DNA from 3 places in the Nocardiopsis sp. iso_186 genome. Region 3 is predicted to be linked to each of the others. Evidence: predicted binding sites of a transcription regulator. Region 3 holds the regulator's gene; each other region holds the start of a gene.
What was found. Region 3 encodes HrcA, which represses chaperone genes, less so after heat shock. Its sites were predicted from a motif close to TTGGCACTCTCNNNNNGAGAGTGCCAA; they were not measured.
Positions count from the first base shown of each region.

Region 1 (6,263 bases), 650 kb from region 3:
CACGAGGGTGGGCCACTGCTCGGCCCCGGAAGGCCGGGCGACGATGATCGGTCAGACCGTCTCCGGGACCACCTCGGTCGTGCAGTGCGCGCACCGGATGGCCTTCTTGTTGATCTCGCTGAAGCAGGAGGGGCATTCGCGGGTGGTGGCCTCCTCGGCCTTCACGAAGCGCTCCAGGAGCTTGGCGACGGGCATCACCACGAAGAAGTACAGGATCGCCGCGGTGAGCAGGAACGAGATCAGCGCGTTGACGAAGGCCCCGTAGGCGAACACGCTGCCGTTGACCGTGAAGGTCAGCCGGGAGAACTCGGGGACACCGCCGAACACCCCGAGCAGAGGAGTGATGAAGCCTTCGGTGAACGCCGTGATCAGGTTGCTGAAGACGGCGCCGATGACCACCGCGACCGCCAGCTGTACCAGGTTGCCCTGGAGAAGAAATTTCTTGAATCCGCTCAGCATCGTTGTGTTCTCCTTTTCCTGACGGGCGCCTCGACCGGTTCGGGGCGTCGTCCGGTGGGCGCCCGTGTTCTCGTTGTCGATGCCACCGGCTCGCGACCGTTCGCCGATGGCATTGGGGCGGGCGACGCAAGGGTCGGGGGCGCCGCTCAGCCGCGAATCGTGATCGACAGGGGACCGGTCGCCGCGTGCCCGGCGAGTTCCCGGGCCTCGTCCTCGGTCACCGCGATCAGCAGGAGTGCGCCCTGCTCCGCGGCAGCCGCCTCCGGAACCGCGATCACCGGACGGTCGGTGACCACCGTCCGGGCCGGACGGGCGGGTTCCGCGAAGAACTCTACGGAAATCGGGTCGGTCGTGGCAGCCAGAACATCGATTCGGTTTCCGGGAACCAGCAGTGCCACCGCGCCGGGATCGGCGACACGAACCGGAGCCGCGACCATGTCCGCGGCCAGCCCCACCGAGGGAGGCGCGGCCAACCGGACGTCGGTCAACACCTCGCCGGCGCGCACAGGGGATCGCAGGGCACCGCCCGCGACGGGGTGGTCGGGGCCGAGCGCGCCCTCGGGGACCGTGGCGGCCGGCAGCGCACGCACCACGGTGTCCGAGGCGGCGAGCGGTTCCACCGCGCTGAGATCGCGGGCAGCGACTCGAACGTCCACCAGGGCGGGAGCCGGCGGGCGCAGCACCAGCACCACCCCGGCCACGGCCAGAGCCGCGCATCCGGCACCCAGAACACGCCGGCCGGGGCGCCGCCACCGTCGCCGCCACGGGCGCACACCATCCCTCATGGGGACGACGCTAGGCCACCGCGCCGGAAGCGATCGAGGTTGTCCACAGGGGCCGCCCGCTCCCGCGGGAGCAAGGGGCGCGTGGCTCCGGCGCCTCGCCCGCCTCCACGTCGTCCACGTCCGCCCCCACGCAGTGAGGGTCGTCTCGTGGACACGAGACGACCCTCACAGGACGTATTCGGCGGACCCAGCCGGGTGAGGCGGGCCGCAGACCGGGAGAACGCGGCTGCTAAGCGGCGGGCGACGGCGCCGCGGGGGCGGTGCCGGTGCTGCTGCTGGACGAGGAAGAGCTACTCGACGACTCGCTCTTGGCGGCGCTCTTGGTCTCCGAACCACCGGAGGAACCGCTGGGAAGCGACGAGCTGTTGGAGCTGGAACCGCTGTCGGTGCGGTAGAAACCCGAGCCCTTGAAGACGATGCCCACGGCGGAGTACACCTTGCGCAACCTGCCCTGGCAGGTGGGGCAGATCGTCAGAGCGTCGTCGCTGAAGCTCTGTACGACCTCCAGCTCGGCATCACACTCGGTGCATGCGTACTGGTACGTAGGCACAGGTCCTCCTTGCTGGCACTCTCGCCGGTCAACTGCTAGATGATACGCGCTCAGGCAGCTGTATCGCGACATCGGGGTGCTGCCCGACCGTGTAACGCGGCACGGTCCCGTCCTGTTCCACCGCGCCGCGCAGGCCCGGCAACGGTGCCGCACCACAAGGAACCCGCTCCCGGCCGACCCCGTGCGATGGCCTCAACCGTCCCGAAACAGCCGGACACCGCCGCCCGGCGTCACCACGCCCCCCACCGGTCGGTCGTGGTCCTCTGTGGGCACCGTGTCGAGGACTTCGCTGTCGTAGACCACCGCCAGGGTCGGCGTCCGCGACCCCACCCGGCCCAGGGCCCGGTCGTAGCACCCCGCTCCCCGCCCGAGCCGAAAGCCCGCCCGGTCCACCGCGAGCGCTGGGCAGAGCACCGCGGCCACGTCGCGCACCGCGTCCATCCCCAAGCGGGGCCCGGTCGGCTCCAGCAGCCCGTGCCCGGCCGGCGCAAGTGATCCGACGCCCGTGTACTCGGCCCAGTCCAGCTCGCCGTCGGCCAGGAACAGCGGCAGCAGGACCCGGACCCCGTGCAGCCGCAGTCGTGCGACGAGCGGATGCGTGTCGGGTTCGGTGCCCACCGAGTAGTACGCCGCGACCGTCTCGCCGGCGGTGAACCGCGGCAGCAGGGCGTCCCGTACAGAGGGCCCCGCTGCCCCCCGAGCCGCTTCCCCCAGTGCACGACGCGCCTTCAACAGGCGTCCGCGCAGCTCCCGCTTGCTCTCTTCCCCGTCGTTCATGGCACAAAAGTCTCCCAGCCACCGCGATCCGTCGCCAGGAGCCCACCCGGACGGGTGAACGCAGACCGTCGGTAAGTCTGCGTGTCCGGGAAAAAGCGGAGAAGAGCAGGTCAGCATTTGTCCTCGACACATTTGCGACACGGTCGTGCCCTAGGGTTCCGACATGGCTGACACACACCACCCCGCTACGGCCGTCACGAAGGCGGTCGTACCGGCCGCTGGCCTGGGCACCCGCTTCCTGCCTGCGACCAAGGCCACCCCCAAGGAGATGCTGCCGATCGTCAACAAGCCGGCGATCCAGTACGTCGTCGAAGAGGCCGTCGCGGCCGGACTCGACGACGTACTGATGATCACCGGCCGCAGCAAACGCTCCATCGAGGACCATTTCGACCGCGCCTACGAGCTGGAAGAGGCGCTGAGGGTCAAGAACGACACCGAGCGCCTCAACGCCGTGCGCGAGTCCAGCGACCTCGCCCAGGTGCACTACGTACGCCAGGGCGAACCGCGCGGCCTCGGACACGCAGTGCTCTGTGCCGCCGCGCACGTGGGAAACGAGCCCTTCGCGGTGCTCCTGGGCGACGACCTCATCGGAACCCGTGACGCCCTGCTCAAACGCATGATCGATGTGCGCGAGACCTACGGCGGCAGCGTGATCGCGCTGATGGAGGTCGAGCCCGAACAGGTCTCGCTCTACGGCTGCGCCGCGATCAGCCCCACCGCGGACCACGATGTCGTCACGGTCACCGACCTCGTCGAGAAGCCCCCGGCCGACCAGGCCCCCAGCCGCTGGGCCGTCATCGGCCGCTACATCTGCGATCCTGCCGTCTTCGACGTCCTGGGCACGACCCCGCCCGGGCGCGGCGGGGAGATCCAGCTGACCGACGCCCTGCGCGAACTCGCCCAGCGCGGGCCCGACAACGGTGGCCCCGTGCACGGCGTGCTGTTCCGCGGTCAGCGCTACGACACCGGAAACAAGATCGATTACCTTCGCACTGTGGTGGAATTCGCATGTGACCGCCCCGATCTGGCCGAGGAGTTCCTTCCCTGGCTTCGCAGTTTCGTGGCGGAACGCGATCTCGGCCCCGCGTAGTCCGGCGTGCGGGCCACGGGGACCAACGGCAGGGGAGTGGATGAAAAGCGTCGAACAGCACGTCAGCGACATCGTGAAACTGGTGGCCGCGCCCGAGCCGATCGAGCTGGACCTGCTGCGCGCACACGGTTCGGTGCTCGCGGAGACGGTCTTTGCCACGGTCTCGCTGCCCCAGTTCGACAACTCGTCCATGGACGGTTACGCCGTGCGGGCCCAGGACGTCGCCGACGCGTCGCCCCAGAAGCCCGTGCGTCTCACCGTGGTGGCCGACATCCCGGCCGGCGATCCGGGGGCCACCGCCATCCCTCCGGGGAGGGCCGCGCGCATCATGACCGGCGCGCCCATGCCGGTGGGTGCCGACACGGTGGTCCCGGTGGAATGGACCGACGGCGGCGTGGCCAACGTCGCCATCCACCAAGCCCCCCGCCGGGGCAACGCGATCCGCAGGGCGGGCAGTGACGTCGAGGCGGGGACCGCGGTCCTCACAGCCGGTGCGCGGATCGGTTCGGCCGAGATGGCGGTCCTCTCCGCTGTCGGCCGCCGCTCCGCGCTGGTCTATCCGCGCCCCCGCGTGGTCGTACTGTCCACCGGCGAGGAGCTGGTCGAACCCGGACGACCCCTCGGCCCGGGCCAGATCTGGGAGTCCAACAGCTTCATGCTGACCGCCGCGGCCATCGAGGCGGGCTGCGCAGGCTATCGCCAGGGATTCATCGGCGACGAGCCCGCCGCGGTACTGGACACCCTCGACGACGTGCTCTCCCAGGCCGACATCATCGTCACCACCGGGGGCGTCAGCATGGGCGCCTACGACGTGGTCAAGGAGGTGCTCGCCCGCCTCGGTACCGTCCGCTTCGAGAAGGTCGCCGTGCAGCCGGGGATGCCCCAGGGCTTCGGAACGGTGGGGGACTCCAACACCCCCATCATCACCCTCCCCGGCAACCCGGTCAGCGCCTACGTGTCCTTCCATCTTTTCGTGCTGCCCGCGCTGCACAAGATGCGCGGCCTGCCCGAGGAACCACTGCCCTCGGTGAGCGCCCGGTTGTTGGAGCCGGTCACCTCCCCGGAGGGACGCCGTTCCTATCTGCGTGCGGTGCTGGACTACGACGAACCCGGCGCGGCCACCGCCTACACGGCAGCGCCCGCCTCCCGGCAGAGCTCGCACCAGCTCTCCGCGCTGGCCGAGACCAACGCACTCGTGGTCGTCCCCGAGTCCGTCACGCGGCTGCCGGAGGGCTCGGTCGTCGAGGTAATCAAACTCCCGTCCCGGTAGCGCACCCAAACTCCCAGCGACCCGATTCGAGAAAGCGCGTACCCATGTCCAACCCCCATCCCAGCGGTTTCACCCATCTGGACGCCTCCGGCGCCGCGCGCATGGTCAACGTGTCGGCCAAGGAGGTCACGGCCCGGACCGCGACCGCGACCGGCCGTGTCCTGCTCTCGGCGGAAGCCGTGGCGGCGCTGCGCGGTGGGCGGGTGCCCAAGGGCGATGCGCTCGCGGTGGCCCGCCTGGCCGGAATCCAGGGGGCCAAGCGGACCCCCGACCTCGTACCGCTGTGCCACCCGATCGCTGTGCACGGCGTGGACGTCGGGTTGGACGTCGCCGACGACGCCGTGCACATCAGCGCCACGGTGCGTACCGCCGACCGCACCGGAGTCGAGATGGAGGCGCTGACCAGCGTGATGACAGCGGCGCTCGGGCTCGTGGACATGGTCAAGGCCATCGATCCCGAGGCGGTCGTCACCGATGTCCGGGTCGAGGAGAAGACCGGCGGAAAGACCGGTCACTGGCGTCGGTCGGCATGAGCGGGCACGGACACGGCCACCGGGTCGCCGTCATCACGGCCTCCAACCGGGCGGCGGCAGGGGTGTACGAGGACAGGTCGGGCCGGTTGCTGGCCGATCTGCTCGCGGTCGCGGGTTTCACCGTCGGCGGACCGTGGGTCGTGCCCGACGGCGCCCCGGTGGCCGGCGCGCTGCGCCGCGCCCTGGCCGAGGGGTACGACGCGGCGGTCACCACCGGTGGCACCGGGCTCACCCCCACTGACGCGACCCCGGATGTGACCCGCCCGCTGTTGGAATACGAGATTCCGGGCCTGGCCGAGGCGCTGCGCACGGCAGGCCGCGACAAGGGGGTCCCCACCGCGGTGCTCTCCCGTGGTTTGGCCGGGGTCGCCCGGGGGGAGGCCGGACGCATGCTCGTCGTCAATTTGCCGGGTTCCTCCGGCGGGGTCCGTGACGGGATGGCGGTGCTGGAGCCGGTTCTGCGCCATGCGATCGACCAGATCCGTGGTGGGGACCACACCGGTTCGCCCTCGGCCTGAGATTTTCGCGCTCCGCCTTCAAGATCGTCCGTGATCGGAGGATGATGAGGGGCAACGGTGTGGCGAAGGGAAAGCGGTGAATCGGATGCGTGGCTGGCCGGTGTCGCTCTCAGAGGGGCGTGTCGGGCTGCGGCCGCTACGGCTGCGTGATGCTGCGGCATTGCGCGACTCCAGGGCCCGCAACGCCGAGTGGTTGCGCCCGTGGGAGCCGACACATCCGGAGATGCCGTTGCAGAACGTCGGCCTCACGCCGTACCTGGCCATGGCCCAGGCCATCCGCC
Region 1 is NZ_CM149670.1:4,734,508-4,740,770, reverse strand. It holds gene mscL (large conductance mechanosensitive channel protein MscL) at 52-456, opposite strand; gene AC0VYP_RS20840 (CpaB family protein) at 606-1,232, opposite strand; gene AC0VYP_RS20835 (FmdB family zinc ribbon protein) at 1,474-1,794, opposite strand; gene AC0VYP_RS20830 (5-formyltetrahydrofolate cyclo-ligase) at 1,987-2,571, opposite strand; gene galU (UTP--glucose-1-phosphate uridylyltransferase GalU) at 2,735-3,661, shown strand; gene glp (molybdotransferase-like divisome protein Glp) at 3,702-4,931, shown strand; gene moaC (cyclic pyranopterin monophosphate synthase MoaC) at 4,976-5,464, shown strand; gene AC0VYP_RS20810 (MogA/MoaB family molybdenum cofactor biosynthesis protein) at 5,461-5,982, shown strand; gene AC0VYP_RS20805 (GNAT family N-acetyltransferase) at 6,059-6,263, shown strand, end outside.
Region 1: a site for HrcA is predicted at 1,807-1,833, ahead of AC0VYP_RS20835 (FmdB family zinc ribbon protein). Genes of this name have one in related genera too.

Region 2 (6,263 bases), 1.0 Mb from region 3:
ACCGTGTCCACCCCGACGACCGAGGACGGCCGTACCGGTCTCCACCGCATCCGCACGGAGCCAGGTCGTGCCCTCCTCGCTTTCGACTTCGACGGCACCCTGGCCCCGATCGTTGCCGATCCCCGGGATTCCAGGGCGCATCCCGGGGCCGTTGCCGCGTTGAGCGCACTGGCCGTGCACGTGGGGCGGATCGCCGTCGTCACGGGGCGCCCGGCGGGGGTCGCCGTGGAGTACGGGGGCCTCGACGCGGTCCCCGGTCTGGTGGTGCTCGGCCAGTACGGCCGGGAGCGCTGGGAGGACGGCCGCCTTACGGTTCCTCCGGCTCCGGCCGGTGTCGCCGAGGTCCGTGACGCGCTCCCCGGGATGCTCCAGGACCTCGGCGCACCAGAGGGGACGTGGGTCGAGGACAAGGACCACGCGATCGCGGTACACACCCGACGCGCCGCCGACCCCGAGGCCGCGCTCGACCTGCTGCGCGCTCCGTTGGCGGATCTCGCCGAACGGGCCGGACTGGCGGTCGAGCCGGGGCGAATGGTCATCGAACTGCGCCCGCACGGCATGGACAAGGGGGCCGCGCTGACCGCCCTGGTCGGTGAGGTCGGCGCCGCCTCGGTTCTCTACGCCGGCGACGACCTCGGCGACCTTCCGGCTTTCGCCGCTGTCGAGGAGCTGCGGGCCACCGGGATCGAGGGAACGAAGGTGTGCAGCGGATCGACGGAGGTCGCCGAGCTCGCCGAGCGGGCCGACCTGGTCGTTGACGGTCCCGACGGCCTGGTGGATTTTCTGGTCGAGCTGGCGGGCGCACTCGACGCCTGACCGAGGTAGCGAGGTGCGGTCCGGCACACGGATCGCATCGAACGGCACGGGTCCCCGACCGGGAAACGATCGGGGACCCGTATGCGGACGAATCCGGGGATCAGTCCAGCGCGCGCAACTGGTCACCGAACCAGCGCTGCGGGGGCAGCGCCACCGCGGCCTCGACCAGGCGAGCGTTGCGTTCCTGGCGCTCCGCGTCCTGCATGTTCAAAGCGTCGTGCAGCGCCTGGGCGGTCTCAGTCACGTCGTAGGGGTTGACCAGAAGAGCGTCGGAGCCCAGGTCGTCCGCCGCGCCGGCCTCGGTGGACAGCACCAGCGCGACCCCGTTCTCCGAGAGCACCGGGCCTTCCTTGGCGACCAGGTTCATGCCGTCGCGGATCGGGTTGACCAGCAAGACGTCGGCGATCTGGTAGGAGGCCAGTGAACGCGCGTAGTCGTCCTTGACCTCCAGGATCACCGGTGTCCAGTCGTCGGTGCCGAACTCGTCGTTGATCTCCTGGGCGGTCCGGCGCACCGCCTCGGTGTAGGCGCGGTACTCCGCCACGTCGCCACGGCTCGGGTAGGCGAACGCCAGGTGGGTGACCGCCCCGCGCCACTCCGGCCGGTCGCGCAGCAGTTCGCCGAACGCCGCCATGCCGCGCACGATGTTCTTGGACAGCTCGCTGCGGTCCACCCGCAGGACCAGTTTGCGCTCGCCCACCGTCTCGCGGAGTCGGGACCGCCATTGGGCCACGTCCTCGGCCGCGGCCCGTTCGCGCAGTCCCTCGGCGTCCGCGCCGAGGCCGTGCACGCCCACCTCCACGACGCGGCCGCCGTAGTCGATGGTCCGGTTGTCCCAGTTGACGTCGGCCCGCAGGAAGGTCGCGCAGCAGCGCAGGAAGGCATCGGCCCAGCGCGGGCTCAAGAACCCGATGTGGTCGGCGCCGAGCATGCCCTCCAGCAGTTGCCGTCCGACGTCGCCGGGCAACATGCGGAAGTACTCCGGAGGGGCCCACGGGGTGTGGGAGAAGTGCGCGATGCGCAGGTCGGGTCGGCGGCCGCGCATCATCCTGGGCACCAGAGCCAGGTGGTAGTCCTGCACGGCCACCTTCGCGCCGTCGTCGGCTCCGGTCAGCAGGGCTTCGGCGAACGCCGCGTTGTAGGTGCGGTAGTCCTCCCACTCGGCCCGGAAGGCCGCGTCGAAGTGCGGTTTGTTGGGGGTGTCGTAGAGCATGTGGTGGACGAACCACAGCGTTGAGTTCGCCACGGAGTTGTAGGCGTTGGTGAAGGTCTGCTCGGGGATGTCGAGCATCCGCACGCTCGCCCCGCCCAGGTCGTAGCCGGCTCGGTCGAGTCGCCCCTCGGGGGCGGCCGAGGCGGCCTTGCGGTCGGCGTCGGACAGTGCCGCACACACCCACAGGGTGTCGGTCTCGGCGGCCACGGAGCTCAGCCCGGAGACGAGCCCGCCGCCACCGCGCCGGAAGTCGATCGTCCCGTCGTCCCCGATCGAGAAGGACACCGGTCCCCTGTTGGAAGCGACGAGGATCTGTGCCTTGTCCACCTCTTGGTCCACCTCTCCACCGATTGAGCGCGAACGTCCATTTGACTACACCGCCCGTATGTCAACGAGAGGCGGGGCGGTTGATACTGCCGTTCTCGCCCCGTGCGGTGGACCGCAAACCCGTACTTTCCGCCCGGCGCGTCTTTTCGGTCGGTCGCAAGGGTGGTATCAGGGCAGGTGGGTGGTGCGGGAAGCCGGTCGGGGCGCGGCATGGTGTCAGGTGGCTCACCCCGGCTGGAGAATCGGACAGGCCGTCGGTTACAGTAACCACCAGGTTCGGTCACCGGGCCGTTGACAACTTCATATTGCTCATCCAGAGGGGTGGAGGGACCGGCCCTACGAAGCCCCGGCAACCATCTCGGTACACGTTTCTCGTCAGGTGCGAGGCGGCCGAGGCAGGTGCCAACTCCGGCCTGTGCCAAAGCGGCTCAGGCGAAGATGAGGGGAGACGCCTCATGGCGATCGTTGCCGAGCAACCCAGCACATCCGCCACCCACTCCTTCGGCCCCGCCGTCGCGCTGTCCTGTCGCGAATGCGGCGAGCGCTACGAACTCGGCCCGCGCTTCGCGTGCGATTTCTGTTTCGGCCCTCTTGAGGTCGCCTACTCGTTCGGCACCGTCACCCGCGCGTCCATCGAGCAGGGCCCCAACAACATCTGGCGCTACGCCGCCCTCCTCCCGGTCCCGGCCAACGTCCGCGACCTGCCCAACATGAACCCCGGCATGACCCCCCTGGTGCGCGCCGACCGTCTCGCAGCCGAGCTCGGCCTGCGGTCGCTGCACGTCAAGGACGACTCCGGCAACCCGACGCACTCCTTCAAGGACCGCGTTGTGGCGATCGCGGTCGAGGCCGCCCGCACCTTCGGTTTCACCACTCTCTCCTGTTCCTCCACCGGCAACCTCGCCGGCGCGGTCGGCGCCGCTGCCGCGCGGGCGGGCTTCAAGTCCTGCGTGTTCATCCCGGCGGGCCTTGAGGAGGCCAAGGTCGTGATGGCCGCGGTCTACGGTGGCCGCCTGGTGGCCATCGACGGCAACTACGACGACACCAACCGGTTCTGCTCCGAGCTCATCGGCGACGACGCCGGCCAGGACTGGGGTTTCGTCAACGTCAACCTGCGCCCCTACTACGGCGAGGGTTCCAAGACGCTGGCCTACGAGATAGCCGAGCAGCTGGGGTGGCGCCTCCCCGCGCAGATCATCATCCCCATCGCCTCGGGCTCGCAGCTGACCAAGATCGACAAGGGTTTTCAGGAACTGATCGCGCTCGGCCTGGTCGAGGACACCCCCTACAAGATCTTCGGGGCGCAGGCCACGGGATGCTCACCCGTCGCCAAGGCGTGGGAGAACGGCCACGACGTCATCCAGCCGGTCAAGCCCGACACCATCGCCAAGTCGCTGGCGATCGGCAACCCCGCGGACGGCCCCTACGTGCTCGACATCTGCAAGCGGACCGGCGGCGCCGTGGCGCACGTTGACGACACCGAGATCGTGGACGCCATCCGGCTCCTGGCCCGCACCGAGGGCGTCTTCGCCGAGACCGCGGGCGGTGTCACCACCGGGGTGCTGCGCAAGCTCCTGGCGGACGGTCTGCTCGACCCCGACGCCGAGACCGTGGTGCTCAACACCGGTGACGGTCTCAAGACCCTCAACGCCGTCCAGGGCGCCGGGGTCACCGCCACGATCAAGCCCTCCCTCGACGCCTTCCGGGCCGCCGGACTCGCCTGAGTCCGCCGCCGTACCCCGACCCCGTTCTCCGACCCGAGCCAAGGAGTCCCCTAGCCATGAGCGTCAGCGTTCGCGTGCCCACCATCCTGCGGACCTACACCAAGGATGCTGCCGAGGTCGCCGCTGAGGGCGCCACCCTCACCGAGGTCCTCGCCGACCTGGAGGCGAACTTCCCGGGCATCCGGCCGCGCATCCTCGACGACAACGGCCGGATCCGCCGCTTCGTCAACGTCTACGTGGGCGACGAGGACGTGCGTTTCGCCCAGGGGCTCGACACCCCGATCCCCAGCGGGAGCCAGATCTCGATCATCCCCGCGGTCGCGGGCGGCTGCTGAAGCCGGCCCCGCGGCACCGGGGGCACCGACGGCCGGAGCGCGCATCGCGCCTCCGGCCGTCTCCTTTTTGCTCGCAGAAGTGCCAATCTCGCTGGTGGACGCCTGATTTCGGCGCTCTGACCTGCGGGTAACTCCCTGTGGAAAACTCCGTGGGCGTTTGCACTCGACAGGGGAGAGTGCTAAAAAGAAGACCGTTAGCACTCTCATTAGTCGAGTGCTAATCGCGGATCGAGACGATGAGGTCGCGGCCTCCGGCAGACGGGTTGCCGGTACCGGGCGCGGCCGTCCGTCGCGGGCGTCGCCTCGTTCCTTCGCGTATCAGCCCGGTCCCGGGAGGACAAACTCTATGGCAGCCAAACTGATCGCGTTCGACGAGGAAGCCCGGCGCGGCCTCGAGCGCGGCATGAACCAGCTTGCGGACGCCGTCAAGGTGACGCTCGGCCCCAAGGGTCGCAACGTCGTCCTGGAGAAAAAGTGGGGCGCCCCCACCATCACCAACGATGGTGTCTCCATCGCCAAGGAGATCGAGCTCGAAGACCCGTGGGAGAAGATCGGGGCCGAGCTCGTCAAGGAGGTCGCCAAGAAGACCGACGATGTCGCCGGTGACGGCACCACCACCGCCACCGTGCTCGCCCAGGCCCTGGTACGCGAGGGCTTGCGCAACGTCGCCGCCGGCGCCAACCCGGTCGGCCTGAAGCGGGGCATCGAGGCTGCTGTTGCCCGCATCAGCGAGGAGCTGGCCAACCTCTCCAAGGACATCGAGACCAAGGAGCAGATCGCCTCCACCGCCTCGATCTCCGCCGGCGACCCCCAGATCGGCGAGTACATCGCCGAGGCCATGGACAAGGTCGGCAAGGAAGGCGTCATCACCGTCGAGGAGGGGCAGACCTTCGGGCTCGAGCTCGAGCTCGCCGAGGGCATGCGCTTCGACAAGGGCTACATCTCGCCCTACTTCGCCACCGACCTGGAGCGCATGGAGACGGTGCTGGAGGACCCCTACATCCTCATCGCCAACTCCAAGATCTCCAACAACAACGAGTTCCTGCCGGTCGTGGAGAAGGTTCTCCAGGCCGGTCGTCCGCTCGTCGTGATCGCCGAGGACCTTGAGGGCGGCGCCCTCCAGACCCTCGTGGTCAACAAGATCCGCGGCACCTTCAAGTCCGTTGCCGTCAAGGCCCCGGGCTTCGGCGACCGTCGCAAGGCCCAGCTCGGCGACATCGCCGTGCTGACCGGCGGCCAGGTCATCACCGAAGAGGTCGGCCTCAAGCTGGAGAGCACCGAGCTGGAGCTGCTCGGCCGCGCCCGCAAGGTCGTCGTCACCAAGGACGAGACCACCATCGTCAACGGCGCCGGTGAGGCAGCCTCGATCCAGGGCCGGGTCAACGAGATCCGCTCCGAGATCGAGCGCACCGACTCCGACTACGACCGCGAGAAGCTCCAGGAGCGCCTCGCGCGCCTGGCCGGCGGCGTTGCCGTCATCAAGGCCGGTGCCGCCACCGAGGTCGAGCTCAAGGAGCGCAAGCACCGCATCGAGGACGCCGTCCGCAACGCCAAGGCGGCCGTCGAAGAGGGCATCCTCCCCGGTGGTGGCGTCGCGCTGCTCCAGGCCAGTGTCCCGGCCTTCGAGAAGCTGGAGCTGACCGGCGATGAGGCCATCGGCGCCGAGATCGTGCGTCGCGCCGTCGAGGAGCCCCTGAAGCAGATCGCGATCAACGCCGGCCTTGAGGGTGGCGTCGTCGCGGAGAAGGTGAAGAACCTGGAAGCCGGCGTCGGCCTGAACGCCGCCACGGGCGAGTACACCGACCTGTTCAAGGACGGCGTCATCGACCCCACCAAGGTCACCCGCTC
Region 2 is NZ_CM149670.1:5,079,679-5,085,941, reverse strand. It holds gene otsB (trehalose-phosphatase) at 1-816, shown strand, start outside; gene AC0VYP_RS22045 (alpha,alpha-trehalose-phosphate synthase (UDP-forming)) at 917-2,356, opposite strand; SAM riboswitch class I at 2,663-2,801, shown strand; gene thrC (threonine synthase) at 2,812-4,080, shown strand; gene AC0VYP_RS22035 (MoaD/ThiS family protein) at 4,137-4,415, shown strand; gene groL (chaperonin GroEL) at 4,762-6,263, shown strand, end outside.
Region 2: a site for HrcA is predicted at 4,610-4,636, ahead of groL (chaperonin GroEL). Genes of this name have one in related genera too.

Region 3 (6,263 bases):
CCTGGGGGAGCGCGCCACCCCGGTCAGCACCGTTTTCGTGGGCGGCGGTACCCCGACGCTGCTGCCCGCAGAGGACCTCGGCCGTATTCTGGCCGCGATCGACACCCGCTTCGGTCTTGCCCCCGGCGTCGAAGTCACCACCGAAGCCAACCCGGAGACAGTGGACGCCGACTATCTCAAGCGGTTGCGCGACGCCGGGTTCACCCGGGTCTCCTTCGGTATGCAGAGCGCCCGTCCCCACGTGCTCCAGGTGTTGGAGCGCACCCACACCCCCGGACGTCCGCAACAGTGCGTCAACTGGGCACGAGAGGCCGGGTTCGATCATGTCAACCTGGACCTGATCTACGGCACACCAGGGGAGACGGACGCCGACTGGAAGGAGTCGCTGGACGCGGCCGTCGCAGCGCGCCCCGACCACGTCTCCGCCTACTCGCTCATCGTGGAGGAGGGCACCCGGTTGGCTGCCCGGGTGCGCAGGGGCGAGCTCACCCCGCCCGACGACGACGTCATGGCCGATCGCTACCTGATGGCGGACGAGCGACTGACCGCTGCCGGACTGCACTGGTATGAGGTGTCCAACTGGGCGGCCGGCGAAAACGCCCGCAGTGCGCACAACCTGCTCTACTGGACCGGCGGGGACTGGTGGGGGGTCGGTCCGGGAGCGCACAGCCATATCGGGGGCACCCGGTGGTGGAACGTCAAACACCCCGCCGCCTACGCCGCGCGACTGGCGGAGGGGCGAACCCCGGCCCAGGCGCGAGAGGTCCTCAACGAGGACGACCGGCGCTTCGAGCGCATTCTGCTGGAGCTGCGCATCCTCCAGGGCTGCCCTCTCGACCTGCTCGACGACGACGGCAGGGCCGCCGCCGCCCGGGCCGTGGCCGAGGGCCTGCTCGCCGCCTCCGACCATGCGCGGGGACGCGCGGTCCTCACCACCCGCGGACGCCTGCTGGCCGACGCGCTCGTCCGTGATCTGACCTGAACGCGTATGCCCCCGGCCGCTGGAATTCGCCCGGCGGCCGGGGGCATACACGTCGGACGAAAGGGCTGCCTACTTCACCATTCGGATGTTGAACGGGTAGGTGTACATCTCGCCCTTGTTGGCAGCCATGCCGCCCAGGACGCAGAAGATGATGTTGACGACCCAGACCACGAACGGCAGGAAGCCCAGGATGCCGAAAGTGACGGCTCCCAGGATGATGGAGACCACGTTGGCGATCAGCATCACGATCTGGAAATTGAGCGCCTCAAGCGAATGGTGTCGAAGGTAGGGAGACTCATCCTTCTTGACCAGGTAGAACACCAGCGGGCCGAGGAACGACACCAGGATTCCGCTCAGGTGGATCAGCAGACCGAAGGTGTTCTCGTCGCTGCTGCCGGGACGCTGGCCGTATCCGGGCTGCTGGCCGTATGCGGGCTGCTGGCCGTATGCGGGCGGCGGTTGTGGGGCGTCGTAACCGCCGGGGTAGCCCTGCTGGGGAGGCTGCTGGCCGTAGCCGGCGTGCCCCCCGGAAGGCTGGCCGTATCCGGGCTCCCCTCCGGGGGCCTGCCCGTACCCGGGCGGCGGTTGCTGGCCGTAGCCCGACTGCCCCCCGGTGCTGTAGGGGTCTGATCCATGGCCGCCCTGGCCGTCGGGGCCGTTCGGGGGCGGGTAGGCGTTGCTCATGATCGGTCCTCGTCTTCCGTCCCGTGTGGGGTGCGCAGCACGTGGGCGCTTGGACATCGCGGTCGCCACCGCATGGCCCTGGTGGCGATTCTGAACGGCTTTGCGGCGGCCGTCCAGTAAGGCCGTTCGGTGGGTGGCGAACCATTCCTTCACTCGGACGGGTCCGCCACCATCGGGGTTCCCGCTACTTCACCATCCGCAGCGCGACCGGGTAGCGGTACAGCGCACCCTTGTTGGCCGCGAGTGCCGCGAGGACCCCGAAGATGATCGAGACCAGCCAGACGACCATCAGCAGCCCCGATCCGATCGGTGACAGCCCCGGGTTGTAGATGCCCAGCGCGATGAAGACGATCGTGCTGATGATGTAGGGGATCAGCAGGGTCAGCTGGAAGTTCAGGGCCTCTGTCGCGTGGTGGCGTACGAACGGGGAACTGTCCTTCTTCATCAGGAAGACGACCAGAGCCGGCAACCAGCCGGCGCAGGCGATGATCGCCCCGGAGAGGTGCGGGATCATCGCCCAGGTGGTTTCCCCTTGGTGGTCCGCCCCACCCGCAGGTTGCCCGAACTGGTCGGTTCCGCCCTGCTGATAGTCGGTCTGTCCGTAGCCCTGCTGGACGGCCTCCTGTTGGCCGTATCCGGGGTAGCCGCCCGAGGACTGGCCGTATCCGGGTTGCGCGCTCGGCTGAGGGTAACCGGAGGACTGCTCCCCTTGCTGGGGGTAGCCGGGGTACTGCTGTTGTCCGTAGCCCTGCGGGGACGGCTGGCCGTACCCCTGCTGTCCGCCCGAGGGCTGGCCGTATCCGGGCTGGGCGCCTTGTTGGGGGTATCCGGGCTGTTGGCCGTAGCCGGGGTACTGCTGCTGTCCGTAGCCCTGCGGGGACGGCTGGCCGTACCCCTGCTGTCCGCCCGAGGGCTGGCCGTATCCGGGCTGCGCGTCTTGTTGGGGGTATCCGGGCTGTTGGCCGTAGCCGGGGTACTGCTGCTGTCCGTAGCCGGGAGTTCCCCCGGACGGTTGTCCCTGGTTCTCCGGTGGGCCCTGCGGGTACCCGGGCTGCTGGTGGCCGTACCCCTGCTGTCCGCCCGAGGGCTGGCCGTATCCCGGATGGGGCTGGGCTTGGCCGTACCCCGGCTGCGCACCGGAGGGTTGCGCGTAGCCGGGCTGTCCGCCCGAGGGCTGGCCGTATCCGGGCCGTCCCCCGGAGGACTGCCCGTGTCCGGCCTGCTCGTCGTGCTGTTCCTGACCGTAGCCCTGCTGGCCGCCGCTGTCGGCCTGGCCGCCGGGCTGTTCGCCGTGGGGAGGCGTGCCGTGGTCCGGCTCACGGCCCGGAGGGCCGTCCTGGGGTGGCGGGTAGTTGGGAGGTGTCTCGCTCATGGTTTCCCTTGGCTATGCCGATTGCGGTGGGCCGTAGAACACGCCGGTCCCTGCTCCTGAGCCTATTGCCGGTCCAGGTGGGGGGCAGTGACGAAGTCGATCAATTCTTCGACGCGTCCGAGCAGCTCAGGTTCCAGGTCCGCGTAGGACCGCACCGAACCGAGGATGCGCTGCCACGCTTCGCCCGGCTCCATCCGCCAGCCGAGTGCGTCCAGTACCCCTTCTTTCCAGGGAATCCCCCGAGGAACATCCGGCCAGCGACGAATTCCCACGGTCGCCGGTTTCACCGCGGCCCACACGTCGATGTAGGGGTGCCCCACGACCAGAACGTGCGGGGAGGTCACCTGGCCGGCGATCCGACTCTCTTTCGACCCGTCCACCAGGTGGTCCACCAGTACACCGAGGCGTCGCTGAGGGGCGGGGGAGAACTCCGCCACGACGTCGGGAAGATGGTCCACACCCTCCAGGTATTCCACAACCACGCCCTCCACCCGCAGGTCGTGGCCCCAGATCTTCTCCACGAGGTCCGCGTCGTGGGCGCCCTCCACGTAGATCCGACTCTCCTTGGCCACCCGCGATCTGACGTCACGAACGGCGACGGAACCCGACGCACTGCGCAGCGGGGCGCTGGAGACGGTCGGGGAGGGGCGTACCAGGGTCACCGGCGCACCGTCGATCAGAAAGGCCGCCGGGGCGAGATCGAACACCCGGGTGCGTCCGGCGCGGTCCTCAAGTGTGACGGTCTGCTTGTCCCAGGCGACGATCGCGCCGCAGAAGCCCTCGTCGGCCGATTCCGCGACGAGGCCCCGTTGGGCCGGAACCTCGGGCACACTGCCCTTACGGGGGCGGCGCCAGTCTCCGGCCAGTACGTCGTTGCCGTATTTCGGGGAGTGAGAAGACACGGCCCCGGATTTTAGCGACCTCCCCCGACCGTTTGGGGGTTCCCCCCGGCCCATGGCGTGTTGGCCGGCCGTGTGGGGATCGTCGCCATCGAGCGCTCCCGCCGGCGGGGCTCGGGGCGGCATCGATTCGAGAAAGTCGTCCAGCTGCAAAAATACTGCGGAACTGCCGGGAAGGAGCCCGTTGGGAGGTGCGCCGGGCCGGACCGATTCAGCGCCGTCCGGAGCAGGCTTGCTCTGCGGCGTAGAATTAGCACTTGAGACCACGGAGTGCCAGCAGGAGGTGAGCGCGTGCTTGACGACCGCAAACTCGCGGTGCTGCGTGCCATCGTCGAGGACTACGTGTCCACGAACGAGCCCGTAGGTTCCAAGGCGCTGGTTGACCGGCACAGCCTTGGAGTCTCCCCGGCGACCATTCGCAACGACATGGTGTCCCTCGAAGAGGAGGGCTACATCGCCCAGCCCCACACCAGTGCGGGGCGGGTCCCCACGGACAAGGGTTACCGGCTCTTCGTCAACCGGCTCTCGACCGTCAAGCCGCTGTCCAGGCCGGAGCGGCGTGCGATCGAGACCTTCCTGTCCGGCGCCGTGGACCTCGACGAGATCGTGGCCCGCACGGTTCGCCTGCTCGCCCAGCTGACCCGCCAGGTGGCGGTCGTGCAGTACCCGTCCCTGACGCGGTCCTGCGTCCAACACATCGAACTCGTCCCACTGGGGCCGCAGCGTGTCATGATGGTGCTCATCACCGACACCGGCCGAGTGGATCAGCGTGTCATCGACGGACTGCTGTCGGTCACCGATGAGGCGGTCGAGAACCTGCGCAGCGTGTTGAACCGTGCCCTCATCGGCAAGTGGCTCACCGACGTCCCGCAGACCGTCTCCACGATTCCCGCCCAGATTCCCGCAGACGACCGCCCCCTCGCCCACGCGGTGCTTTCGGTCCTGATGGAGAGCCTGGTCGAGAAGCGCGAGGAGAAGGTCGTTCTCGGTGGTACCGCCAACCTCGCCGCGAAGGGTTTCTCCACCAGTCTTCGCGACGTCCTGGAGGCGCTGGAAGAAAACGTCGTCCTCATCCGTTTGCTGGGTGAGGCGGCCGACCCGTCGATGCTGACAGTACGCATCGGGGCTGAGAACTCACACGAGGGCTTGCACACCACGTCGATCATTTCCGCCGGCTACGGCATCGGTGACCAGCCGCTTGCCAAGCTCGGGGTCGTCGGCCCGACTCGAATGGACTACCCAGGAACGATGGGAGCGGTACGCGCTGTGGCAAGGTACGTCGGTCAGATCTTGGCGGGACAGTAAGTGGCCAGAGACTATTACGAGATCCTCGGTGTCCGCCGAGACGCCTCCCAGGACGAGATCAAGAAGGCATATCGTCAACTCGCGCGTGAGCTGCACCCGGACGTCAACCCCGACCCGGTGACGCAGGAGCGCTTCAAAGAGGTGGCCCAGGCATACGAGGTCCTCTCCAACACCGAGAAACGCCGCATGTTCGACATGGGTGTCAACCCCTTCGCCCCCGCGGGCGGTGGCGGGCCGGGCGGGTTCGGGGGTGGCGCGGGGGGATTCCCCTTCGACGACATCATGAACGCCTTCTTCGGCGGAGGCGGCCAGCAGGCCGGCCGTTCACCGCGTGATCGTGCACGTCGCGGGCGCAGCGTCAAGGTGCGCATCGAACTCGACCTCGCCGAGACCGCCTTCGGCGTCACCAAGGACGTCACCTTCCCCACCGCCATCGTGTGTGACACCTGCCATGGTGAGGGCACCGCCGCGGGCAGTCACCGTGAGACCTGTGACATGTGCGCCGGCCGCGGTGAGGTCTCCCAGGTCACCCGGTCCTTCCTCGGCCAGGTCATGACGACCCGACCGTGTCCGCAGTGCTCCGGCCAGGGCAGCACCATCAAGAACCCCTGTGCCGACTGCGCCGGCGAGGGTCGGGTGCGCGAGCGCGTCACCCGCAAGGTCCAGATTCCCGCGGGCGTCGAGGACGGTACCCAGATCCAGCTCGCCGGCGAGGGCGAGGTCGGCCCCAACGGCGGTCCGCGCGGTGACATCTTCTTGGAGATCGTGCAGCGTCCGCACCCGATCTTCGAGCGGCGCGGGGACGATCTGCACTGCACCGTCACGGTCCCGATGGCGGCGGCCGCCCTCGGAGCGTCACTGACCATCGAGACCCTCGACGGCAACGAGGAGATCGATCTGCGTCCGGGGACCAACTCCGGTCAGGTCATTACCCTGGAGGCGCGCGGATGCAAGCACCTCAACGAGGCGGGCCGCGGTGACCTGCTGATCCACGTCACCGTCGAGACTCCCGGCCGTCTCG
Region 3 is NZ_CM149670.1:4,081,548-4,087,810, reverse strand. It holds gene hemW (radical SAM family heme chaperone HemW) at 1-982, shown strand, start outside; gene AC0VYP_RS17980 (magnetosome magnetite crystal formation protein family) at 1,052-1,666, opposite strand; gene AC0VYP_RS17975 (DUF4870 domain-containing protein) at 1,851-3,038, opposite strand; gene AC0VYP_RS17970 (DUF3097 domain-containing protein) at 3,101-3,940, opposite strand; gene hrcA (heat-inducible transcriptional repressor HrcA) at 4,229-5,242, shown strand; gene dnaJ (molecular chaperone DnaJ) at 5,243-6,263, shown strand, end outside.